DNA from 2 places in the Neorhizobium descurainiae genome. Region 2 is predicted to be linked to the other one. Evidence: predicted binding sites of a transcription regulator. Region 2 holds the regulator's gene; the other holds the start of a gene.
What was found. Region 2 encodes LexA, which represses DNA repair genes until DNA is damaged. Its sites were predicted from a motif close to TGTTCNNNNTGTGTTCNG; they were not measured.
Positions count from the first base shown of each region.

Region 1: a site for LexA is predicted at 2,737-2,754, ahead of ACMGE0_RS02765 (ATP-dependent helicase). Genes of this name have one in related genera too.

Region 1 covers NZ_JBLFFK010000001.1:595,661-600,292, forward strand. Annotated here, with positions in the region: gene ACMGE0_RS02760 (dipeptidase) at 1-591, opposite strand, end outside; gene ACMGE0_RS02765 (ATP-dependent helicase) at 647-2,719, opposite strand; gene ACMGE0_RS02770 (iron ABC transporter substrate-binding protein) at 2,887-3,903, shown strand; gene ACMGE0_RS02775 (ABC transporter permease) at 3,958-4,632, shown strand, end outside.
Region 2 covers NZ_JBLFFK010000005.1:271,431-276,062, forward strand. Annotated here, with positions in the region: gene ACMGE0_RS12435 (ComEC/Rec2 family competence protein) at 1-1,433, shown strand, start outside; gene lexA (transcriptional repressor LexA) at 1,414-2,136, opposite strand; gene ACMGE0_RS12445 (VOC family protein) at 2,339-3,211, shown strand; gene kdsA (3-deoxy-8-phosphooctulonate synthase) at 3,216-4,064, shown strand; gene eno (phosphopyruvate hydratase) at 4,184-4,632, shown strand, end outside.

The DNA of each region.
Region 1 (4,632 bases), on a different contig from region 2:
GAGAGCGTTGCAGGTCCTGACCAGATTCCTGCCGAGATCCGTCAATCCGGGGCCCGTGTCTGGCGACCTCGGATAGGCAAACGGGACGCCGTGACCGAAAATGTTCGGGCGGCTCCAGACTATTCCAAGAGATCGGAGACCCGCTTCGTGCAGGGCATGGAGATAGTCGAGATCGGGATCGATCGCCTCGGCCCCTTCCATGTGAAGCACGACGGCAAAGGTGGATTCGACCCGGGCCGCCTTGATCTCGTCGACGCTTGTTGCGATGCGCATCCGGCCGTTCGAACGCCGGATCAATGCGCGTATGGCGGAAAGATAGCCGTCTATCTGCCGGCGGGCGTGGTCCAAAGGCACGGCGTCGGCATAACGGACCTCGTATCCGTCGCTGGTGATCGTCAGGTCGTTTTCCGGCTCGCGCTCCGGCCTGGCATACATTGCAAATAACCCGCCGACCATGTGCCCTTCGAGCGCGCGGGGAAGATCGAGATGGCCCGCCTCCGACCGGATGAGGAAATCCCGACCGGTGGGCTTGTAGTCCAGCATGAACTGAACCGCATCATTGTGCCCGTCGAAGACTTCGATACTGTCCATGCGACTCCGGTCCTCTCTTCAGGGCAAGTTGTGGGCAAGCACTAGAACAGTTTTGTTACCGCCACATGCCGCGCATGCGGGCGGTGACGTCGATGCGGATTTGGTGGCGGGCCTGGCGTTCGGCGTCCGACACGGGGGCGAGGACCGGCCACGCGGTCGTCTCGAAGAACTGCAGGAGCGTCGCGGGAATGAAGCGCGTGCGGGCGGCATAGACGTGGCGGTCGCCCTGCGAAGCCTGCCCGTGCACGAAGAAGCGCTGCGGGGTGACGAGATGGAGGTAATCCTTGGCGCGGGTCATCGCGACATAGAGCAACCGGCGTTCTTCCTCGATCTCGGCGGTCGAGCCGACGCCGAGGTCCGAGGGGATGCAGCCGTCGACGCAGTTCAGCAGGAAGACCGAGCGCCATTCCTGGCCCTTGGCCGAATGGATGGTCGAAAGGATCAGGTAATCCTCGTCGAGCAGCGGCGTGCCGGATTCGGCGCTTGTCGCATCCGGCGGATCGAGCGTCAGTTCGGTGAGGAAGCGTTCACGGGACGTATAGCCCGCGGCGATCTGCTCGAGCTGCAGGAGATCGGCCTTCCGCGTTTCGGCGTCCTCATGGATGCGGGCGAGATGCGGCTCGTACCATTCACGGGCAAGGCCGATCTCCGACGGCCAGCCTTCATCCCTGCGGATCGCACCGAGCATGTCGACGAAGGCTGGCCAGTCGGCACCGGTTCGCGGCGGAGCGGGGATTTCCTGAAGCGCCGCCAGAGGCTCGGGATCGGAAGCGATGGCATCGAGGATCTTTCCGGCCGTCTGGGGGCCGATGCCGGGGATGAGCTGCATCAGCCTGAAGCCGGCGACGCGGTCTCGCGGGTTCTGCGCAAAGCGCAGCGCCGCCAGCATGTCTTTCACATGGGCGCTGTCCAGAAACTTCAGGCCGCCATATTTCACGAAGGGGATGTTGCGGCGGGTAAGCTCCACCTCCAGCGGGCCGGAATGATGCGAGGAGCGGAAGAGCACGGCCTGTTGCTTCAGCGTCATGCCCGTCTCGCGGTTCTCCAGGATCTTTTCGACGATGTAATTCGCCTGCTCGTTTTCGTCGCGGACGGCGACGAGGCGGGGGCGCTCTTCCGACTGGCGCTCGGTCCAGAGGTTCTTGGTGAAACGCTCGCGGGCAAGCTCGATGACGCCGTTGGCGGCGGCGAGAATCGTGCTGGTCGAGCGGTAGTTGCGGTCGAGCGTGACGATATCGGCCGGCGGATCGAAGGAGCCGGGAAAATCGAGGATGTTGCGGATCGTCGCGGCGCGGAAGGAATAGATCGACTGGGCGTCGTCGCCGACCACCGTCAGACCTCGGCCGCCCGGCTTCATCGCCATCAGGATGGACGACTGCAGGCGGTTGGTGTCCTGGTATTCGTCGACGAGAACGTGATCGAAGCGCCCGCCGACATCCCCCGCGATCGACGGCTCGCTCATCATCTGCGCCCAGTAGAGGAGCAGGTCGTCGTAATCGAGGACGTTCTGCGCCTGCTTGGCTTCCACGTAGGATGCGAAGAGTTCGCGAAGCTCTCTTTCCCAGGCGGAGCACCAGGGGAAATGCGACTTCAGCACTTCATCGAGCGGCGTTTCCGAATTCACCGCGCGGGAATAGATCGCGAGACAGGTGCCCTTGGTGGGAAAGCGGCTTTCCGTCTTGGAGAAGCCGAGCTCGTGGCGCACGAGGTTCATCAGGTCGGCGGAATCCTCCCGGTCGTGAATGGTGAAATCCGGGTCGAGGCCGATTTCAGCGGCATGCATGCGCAAGAGCCGCGCGCCGATGCCGTGGAAGGTGCTGGCCCAGGCAAGCGCGTCGGTCATGATGCCTGCATTTTTGCCGAGCACCTGTGCGCAGATGCGCTCGACGCGGCGGCCCATTTCGGAAGCCGCGCGTCTTGAAAAGGTCATGAGCAGGATGCGGCGCGGATCGGCGCCGGAGACGATCAGATGCGCGACGCGGTGGGCGAGCGTGTTGGTCTTGCCCGAGCCGGCACCGGCTATCACCAGCAGCGGACCGGCCGGACCGCCCTTCGGCACATCCGAACCGTGCTCCACCGCGCGCCGCTGTGCGTCGTTCAATTTTTCCAGATAGGCGACTGCTGCCATTCCTGTTTCCGAAGGTCTGTTCCCGATGCGTTCGAACGAGCAATAGCTGATTCGCATCCCATCGCCTGCATTCACGCATTTGGGTACGTCTTCGGCCCTGCCTTAACTTGACCGCTATTCTCCCCATTTCGTAATGACGCTTCGTCAATCTTGTCCTGGAGGCGATCTTGAAAACTTCATCCGTTCTGCCGGCCGGCATTGCCGCGCTCGCCTTTTCCGTTCTCGCCCTTTCGACGCCGGCTTCGGCGCAGGTCGCCGACAGCATCACGATCTACAATGCCCAGCACGAGGGACTGGCCAGGGAATGGGTCGATGCCTTCACGGAAGAGACGGGCATCGTCGTGACGGTGCGCAACGGCTCCGACCTCGAATTCGCCAACCAGATCGTCCAGGAAGGCGCCGATTCGCCAGCCGACGTCTTCCTCACCGAAAATTCGCCCGCCATGGCGCTGGTCGACGGCAAGGGTCTCTTCGAGCCGGTCGACCAGGCGACGCTCGACCAGGTTCCGGAACAGTTCCGGCCCGCGAACGGGCACTGGATCGGCATCGCGGCCCGTTCGACTGTGTTCGCCTATGACAAGACGAAGCTTTCCGGGGACACGCTGCCGAAATCCATGCTCGACCTGGCCAAGCCCGAATGGAAGGGCCGCTGGGCCGCGTCTCCGTCGGGCGCCGATTTTCAGGCGATCGTCGGCGCGCTGCTGCAGCTCAAGGGGGAAGAGGCGACGGCGGAATGGCTGAAGGGCATGAAGGAAAACTTCACCGCTTACCGCGGCAACTCGACCGCCATGAAGGCCGTCAATGCCGGCCAGACGGAAGGCGCGCTGATCTACCACTACTACTATTTCGGCGATCAGGCGAAGACCGGTGAAAACAGCAACAATGTCTCGCTGCATTATTTCAAGAACGAGGATCCGGGCGCTTTCGTCTCCATCTCGGGCGGCGGCATCCTTGCCTCCTCCAAGCACAAGGAACAGGCCCAGGCTTTCCTGAAATGGGTGACCGGCAAGGGCGGTCAGGCCGTGCTGCGAGACGGCACGTCCTATGAATATGCCGTCGGCAAGGGCGAGGCTTCCAACAAGGCGCTGGTGCCGCTCGCCGACCTGCAGGCGCCGAAGGTCGAAGCCTCGACGCTCAACAATGCCAAGGTCACCGACATGATGACCGCGGCCGGCCTGCTTTAAGAGGGTTCAAAACATGTTGCGCGGAGACATCGCAGGGCGTACCTGCGATGTCTCATGCTTCTCGGGTCTTCCATGAGTTCCATCGCCGAAACCAGCGTTCCAGTCGTGCCGCGGCGTCTGCCGGCGGCATCGTCCTGGACGCTGATCATTGCGGTGACGGTGGCTCTGGTGGCGCTGCTGCCGCTCGGCTTCGTGCTCTGGGCGACCGTGGCGACGGGCTGGGAGACGGCATCTCAACTGATCTTCCGCCAGCGGGTCGGCGGCCTGATGGTCAACACCGTCCTGCTCGTTCTTTTCACCATTCCGATCTGCGCGGTGCTTGCGGTTTCGCTGGCCTGGCTGACGGAGCGCAGCGACCTGCCGGGGGCGCGGCTCTGGTCCTGGCTTGCGGTGGCGCCGCTCGCCGTGCCGGCCTTCGTGCATTCCTATGCCTGGGTCGGCATGTGGCCGGGCCTTCACGGGCTTTCCGGCGGCGTGGTGATCTCCGTCGTCGCCTATTTCCCCTTCCTCTATCTTCCCGTCTCCGCCGCCTTCCGGCTGCTCGATCCGGCTCTGGAGGACCAGGCGGCATCGCTCGGGCTCGCGCCTTTCGCGGTCTTCCGGCGCGTCGTGCTGCCGCAGTTACGCCTGGCGCTTTGCGGCGGAGCGCTGCTGATCGGCCTGCATCTGCTCGCCGAATACGGGCTCTATGCGATGATCCGCTTCGACACGTTCACGACGGCGATCCTC
Region 2 (4,632 bases):
CCTATCCAGTCAAGAAGATCGCCGCTTTCGGCGCGCTTCTCATGGCGACCGCCTATTACCTGATTTCCGGCTTCGGGGTCTCGGCGGAACGGGCCTATATCATGATGGCGGTGATGCTCGTCGCGGTCTTCTTCGACCGGCCGTCGATCAGCCTGCGCAACGTGGCGCTCTCCGCCCTCGTCATCATCGCCATCTCGCCCTCGGAAATATTGGGCCCGAGCTTCCAGATGTCCTTTGCCGCGACCGCAGCCCTGGTTGCCGGCTACGCGCTCTGGAAACATCGGGCGGAAAAGCGCGATCCGGAGCCGCTGCCGTTCCGTCACCCTGCGGTGACGCCGGTTCTGGCCTCCTGGAATTTCGCCGCCGGCATCTTCGTGACATCGCTGATCGGCGGCATCTCTACGGCGATCTTTTCCGTCGAGCACTTTCATCGCATCGCGACCTACGGGCTGGCCGCCAATCTCGCCGCCATGCCGGTCATCTCCTTCGTGGTCATGCCGATGGGGCTGATCGGCATGCTGCTGATGCCCTTCGGGCTGGACGCGCCTTTCCTGAAGCTCATGGGGCTCGGTCTGGAGGCGGTGATCGCGATCGCCAAGCACGTGGCGGCCTGGGGCGGCGACGTCGGCATCGGCCGCCAGCATCCCGGGTTCCTCGCGGTGGCGACCGCGGGTTTTCTTCTGTTGACGCTGCTCAGAACCAGGCTCCGGCTCGTCGGTATTCCGTTCCTCGCCGCGGCCCTGCTGCTCTCCTGGCAGGAGCGCTCGAAACCCCTCCCGGATCTGCTGGTTTCCGAGGACGGCACGATGGTTGCGCTGGTGAACGGAGAAAATGTTGCGGCGAACCGCAGCCGCCCGCCGGATTTCATCTACGGCCAATGGAAGCGCGCGCTTCTCATTGGCGATCCCGTAAAGCCGGAAATGTCACCGCCGAGGGACAGGTCGCCCGATGCCGAATCTTCCGGGACGAAATCCCCGGATGCCGGGGCGGCCGAACGGCGTGACCTGACCGCAGAGGAAATCGAAACCGCCCGAGCCCGCATCAGGGAGGCGCCTGCCGGCCATTTCATCTGCACGCCCCGCATCTGGTGCGCCACAAGGACCGCCGCAGGCGTCATCGTCGCGTCCGTAGAGGACGGTCGCTATGCCGGCGCGGCCTGCGATGCGGCCGATCTCGTCATCGCGCCACGCGCCCGCTTCGACCGCTGCCGTTCCGGCGCGCTGATGATCAACGGCGATACGCTGCGCAGGACCGGCGCCCTCGAAGTATTTCTCAACGGCGCCAGGGAGATCCGCCATTGGCGGATCCATGCCGCCATGGCCGGCCGGGACCGTCCCTGGACCCGACACCGCCATTACGACTGGCGGAGCCAGACATTCAACTCGGCGCTGCCGGAAGCGCTCCGGCCGCTGATCAGTGATAGCGGCGGATGAGGCCGACGAGCTTGCCCTGGATCTTCACCCGGTCGGGGCCGAAGATGCGGGTCTCGTAAGCCGGGTTCGCGGCTTCGAGCGCGATCGAGGCGCCGCGGCGGCGGAAGCGCTTCAGCGTCGCTTCCTCGTCGTCCACCAGCGCCACGACGATATCGCCGGGATTGGCCGTATTGCTGTTGCGGATGATCACCGTGTCGCCGTCGAGAATGCCGGCCTCGATCATCGAGTCGCCCTTGACCTCCAGCGCGTAGTGTTCGCCGGAACCGAGCATCTCGGCCGGCACGGCGATGTCATGCGTGTTGTTCTGGATGGCCGAGAGCGGCACGCCCGCCGCGATGCGGCCCATGACGGGAACCGTGGTGGCGCTGGAGACGTCGTCGTTCGCAGCCGGCTTTGCAGGGACGGCGGCGACAGGCTGCGTCTTGCCGAGACTGCCTTCGATGACGCTCGGCGAAAAGCCGCGGCGTGGCTGCAGGCTCGGCTGATAGGCTTCCGGCAGCTTGATGACTTCCAGCGCCCGCGCCCGGTTCGGCAGGCGGCGGATGAAGCCGCGTTCCTCGAGTGCCGTGATCAGCCGGTGGATGCCGGACTTCGATGCGAGGTCGAGCGCATCCTTCATCTCGTCGAAGGAAGGCGGCACGCCGGATTCCTTCATGCGTTCGTGAATGAACAGAAGCAATTCCTGCTGTTTGCGCGTGAGCATGTGTTGGCACCCTGAGAGTCGGAAACAAATCCAGAACGGACACTATATGTTCCATATGTGTTCCGCAAGTCCCTAAATTTTGGTGAAGTATGGTGATTTTTTCTTCATGGAAGAACGCCACATATCTCTTTTCTCGCCACTTGCGCGGAGCCGGTCCGCTGCCAATGTAGTTTTTGCTGTACCGCATTCTGGGGGCCATCGCGTGAATGCAAGATCGATCGACCATCTCGTCCTGCCGGTGGCGCAGCTGGCGCTTGCGCGCTCGCGGTTTTCCGAGCTTGGTTTTACTGTGGCAGCCGATGCGTTTCATCCGTTCGGCACGGCCAATGCCTGCGTGTTCCTCTCGGACGGCGCCTATCTCGAGCCGCTGGCGATCGCCAACCGCCGTCACGCGTCTGCGGCGGCCAAGCGCGGTAATGTCTTCACCGCGCGCGATCTTGCTTTCCGCAAGGCAAGGGTGAGGCAGGGCTTTTCCGCGCTCGCGGTTGCCACCGTCGATGCCGCCGCCGATCACCAGCGCTTCAAGCTCAGGGGCGTTTCGGCAGGCGATATGCTGGAATTCTCCCGCGGCGTGAGGATGCCGGACGGTTCGCAAACCGAGGCAAGCTTCCGGCTGGCCTTTGCGGGCGACGATCGCACGCCGGATTTCTTCCTCTTCTCCGCCCAGCGCATCAACCCGCTGCCGGCCGATCGCGGCGAGCTGGAACGCCACGCCAACGCGGTCACCGGTTTGAGCGAGATCGTTCTTTCAGCCCCGGTGCCTTCCGAATTCACGCCGCTGATGGAGCAGGTGCTGATGACGGAAGCGGAGATCGAACCGTCCGTCATCAGGCTTGCCGCCGCCAATGCCCGCATCCGCATTGCGCAAGACCGGGACCTTGAGGCGGAATTCGCGCTCGCGCCGGTGCCGGATGCCGGGGGGCTCCGGGGCCGGGCGATCCTCTTCAAGACGGCCGATCTTGCCGTGACAGAGATCACCCTTGCTGCTAATGACGTCGCATTCGTCCGCCGGGAAGGCCGTGTCCTGGTGCAGGCGGCGCCCGGCCAGGGCGTCATGTTCGGTTTCGAGGAATAGTCTCATGGAAGTGTCCGCCAATCCGCGTGTCTTGGTCGGCGAAGGGGAGGGCAAGGTGCTGTTTGCGCAGGATGCGCGCCTTTCGCTGATCGCCGGCCCCTGCCAGATGGAAAGCCGCGACCATGCCTTCATGATGGCCGGTGCCCTGAGGGAGCTCTGCGGCAAGCTCGGCATCGGTCTCGTCTACAAGTCCTCCTTCGACAAGGCGAACCGCACCTCGATTTCCGGCAAGCGCGGCATCGGGCTCGAAAGCGCCATGGAGATTTTCGCCGATCTGAAGAAGGAATTCGGCTTTCCGGTGCTGACCGACATCCATACGGAAGAACAATGCGCGGTCGTCGCGAAGACCGTCGACATCCTGCAGATTCCGGCCTTCCTCTCCCGCCAGACGGATCTGCTGGTCGCCGCAGCCAGGACCGGCCGCGTCATCAACGTCAAGAAGGGGCAGTTCCTGGCGCCGTGGGACATGAAGAACGTGCTGGCCAAATTCACCCAGAGCGGCAATCCGAACGTGCTCCTGTGCGAGCGCGGCGCCTCCTTCGGCTACAATACGCTGGTCTCCGACATGCGCTCGCTGCCGATCATGGCGGCGCTGGGCGCGCCTGTCATCTTTGACGCCACCCATTCGGTGCAGCAGCCGGGCGGGCAGGGCGGTTCGTCCGGCGGGCAGCGGGAATTCGTCGAGACCCTGGCGCGGGCGGCCGTCGCCGTCGGTGTCGCGGGCGTCTTCATCGAGACGCATCAAGACCCGGACAATGCGCCCTCCGACGGCCCGAACATGGTGCATCTGAAAGACATGCCGCGGCTGCTCGAAAAGCTGCTGGCCTTCGATGCCGTCGCCAAGGCTGCCTGAACCGCCCGCCTGAAAAAGCGCGAAAAGCGGCCGCATTGTAATTTTCGTGTCATTGACTATGAGACATTTTCAGTGACCTCGAACCATAGAAATCCGACGTCCAAGCCAGGGAGAGTCTTTTGACCGCCATTACCGATATCATCGCCCGCGAGATCCTCGACAGCCGCGGCAACCCCACCGTCGAAGTGGATGTCTATCTCGAAGACGGCTCTTTTGGCCGTGCGGCCGTTCCCTCGGGCGCGTCGACCGGCGCGCATGAGGCGGTCGAGCTGCGCGACGGCGGCAAGCGCTACCACGGCAAGGGCGTGGAAAAGGCGGTCGAGGCGGTCAACACCGAGATCTTCGATGCGATCGGCGGCTTCGATGCCGAAAACCAGATCCAGATCGACAGGACGATGATCGCGCTCGACGGCACGCCGAACAAGTCGCGCCTCGGCGCAAACGCCATCCTCGGCGTCTCCCTCGCCGTCGCCAAGGCCGCCGCCGAATCCGCCGGCCTGCCGCTCTACCGTTATGTCGGCGGTCCGAACGCCCATGTCCTGCCGGTTCCGATGATGAACATCATCAA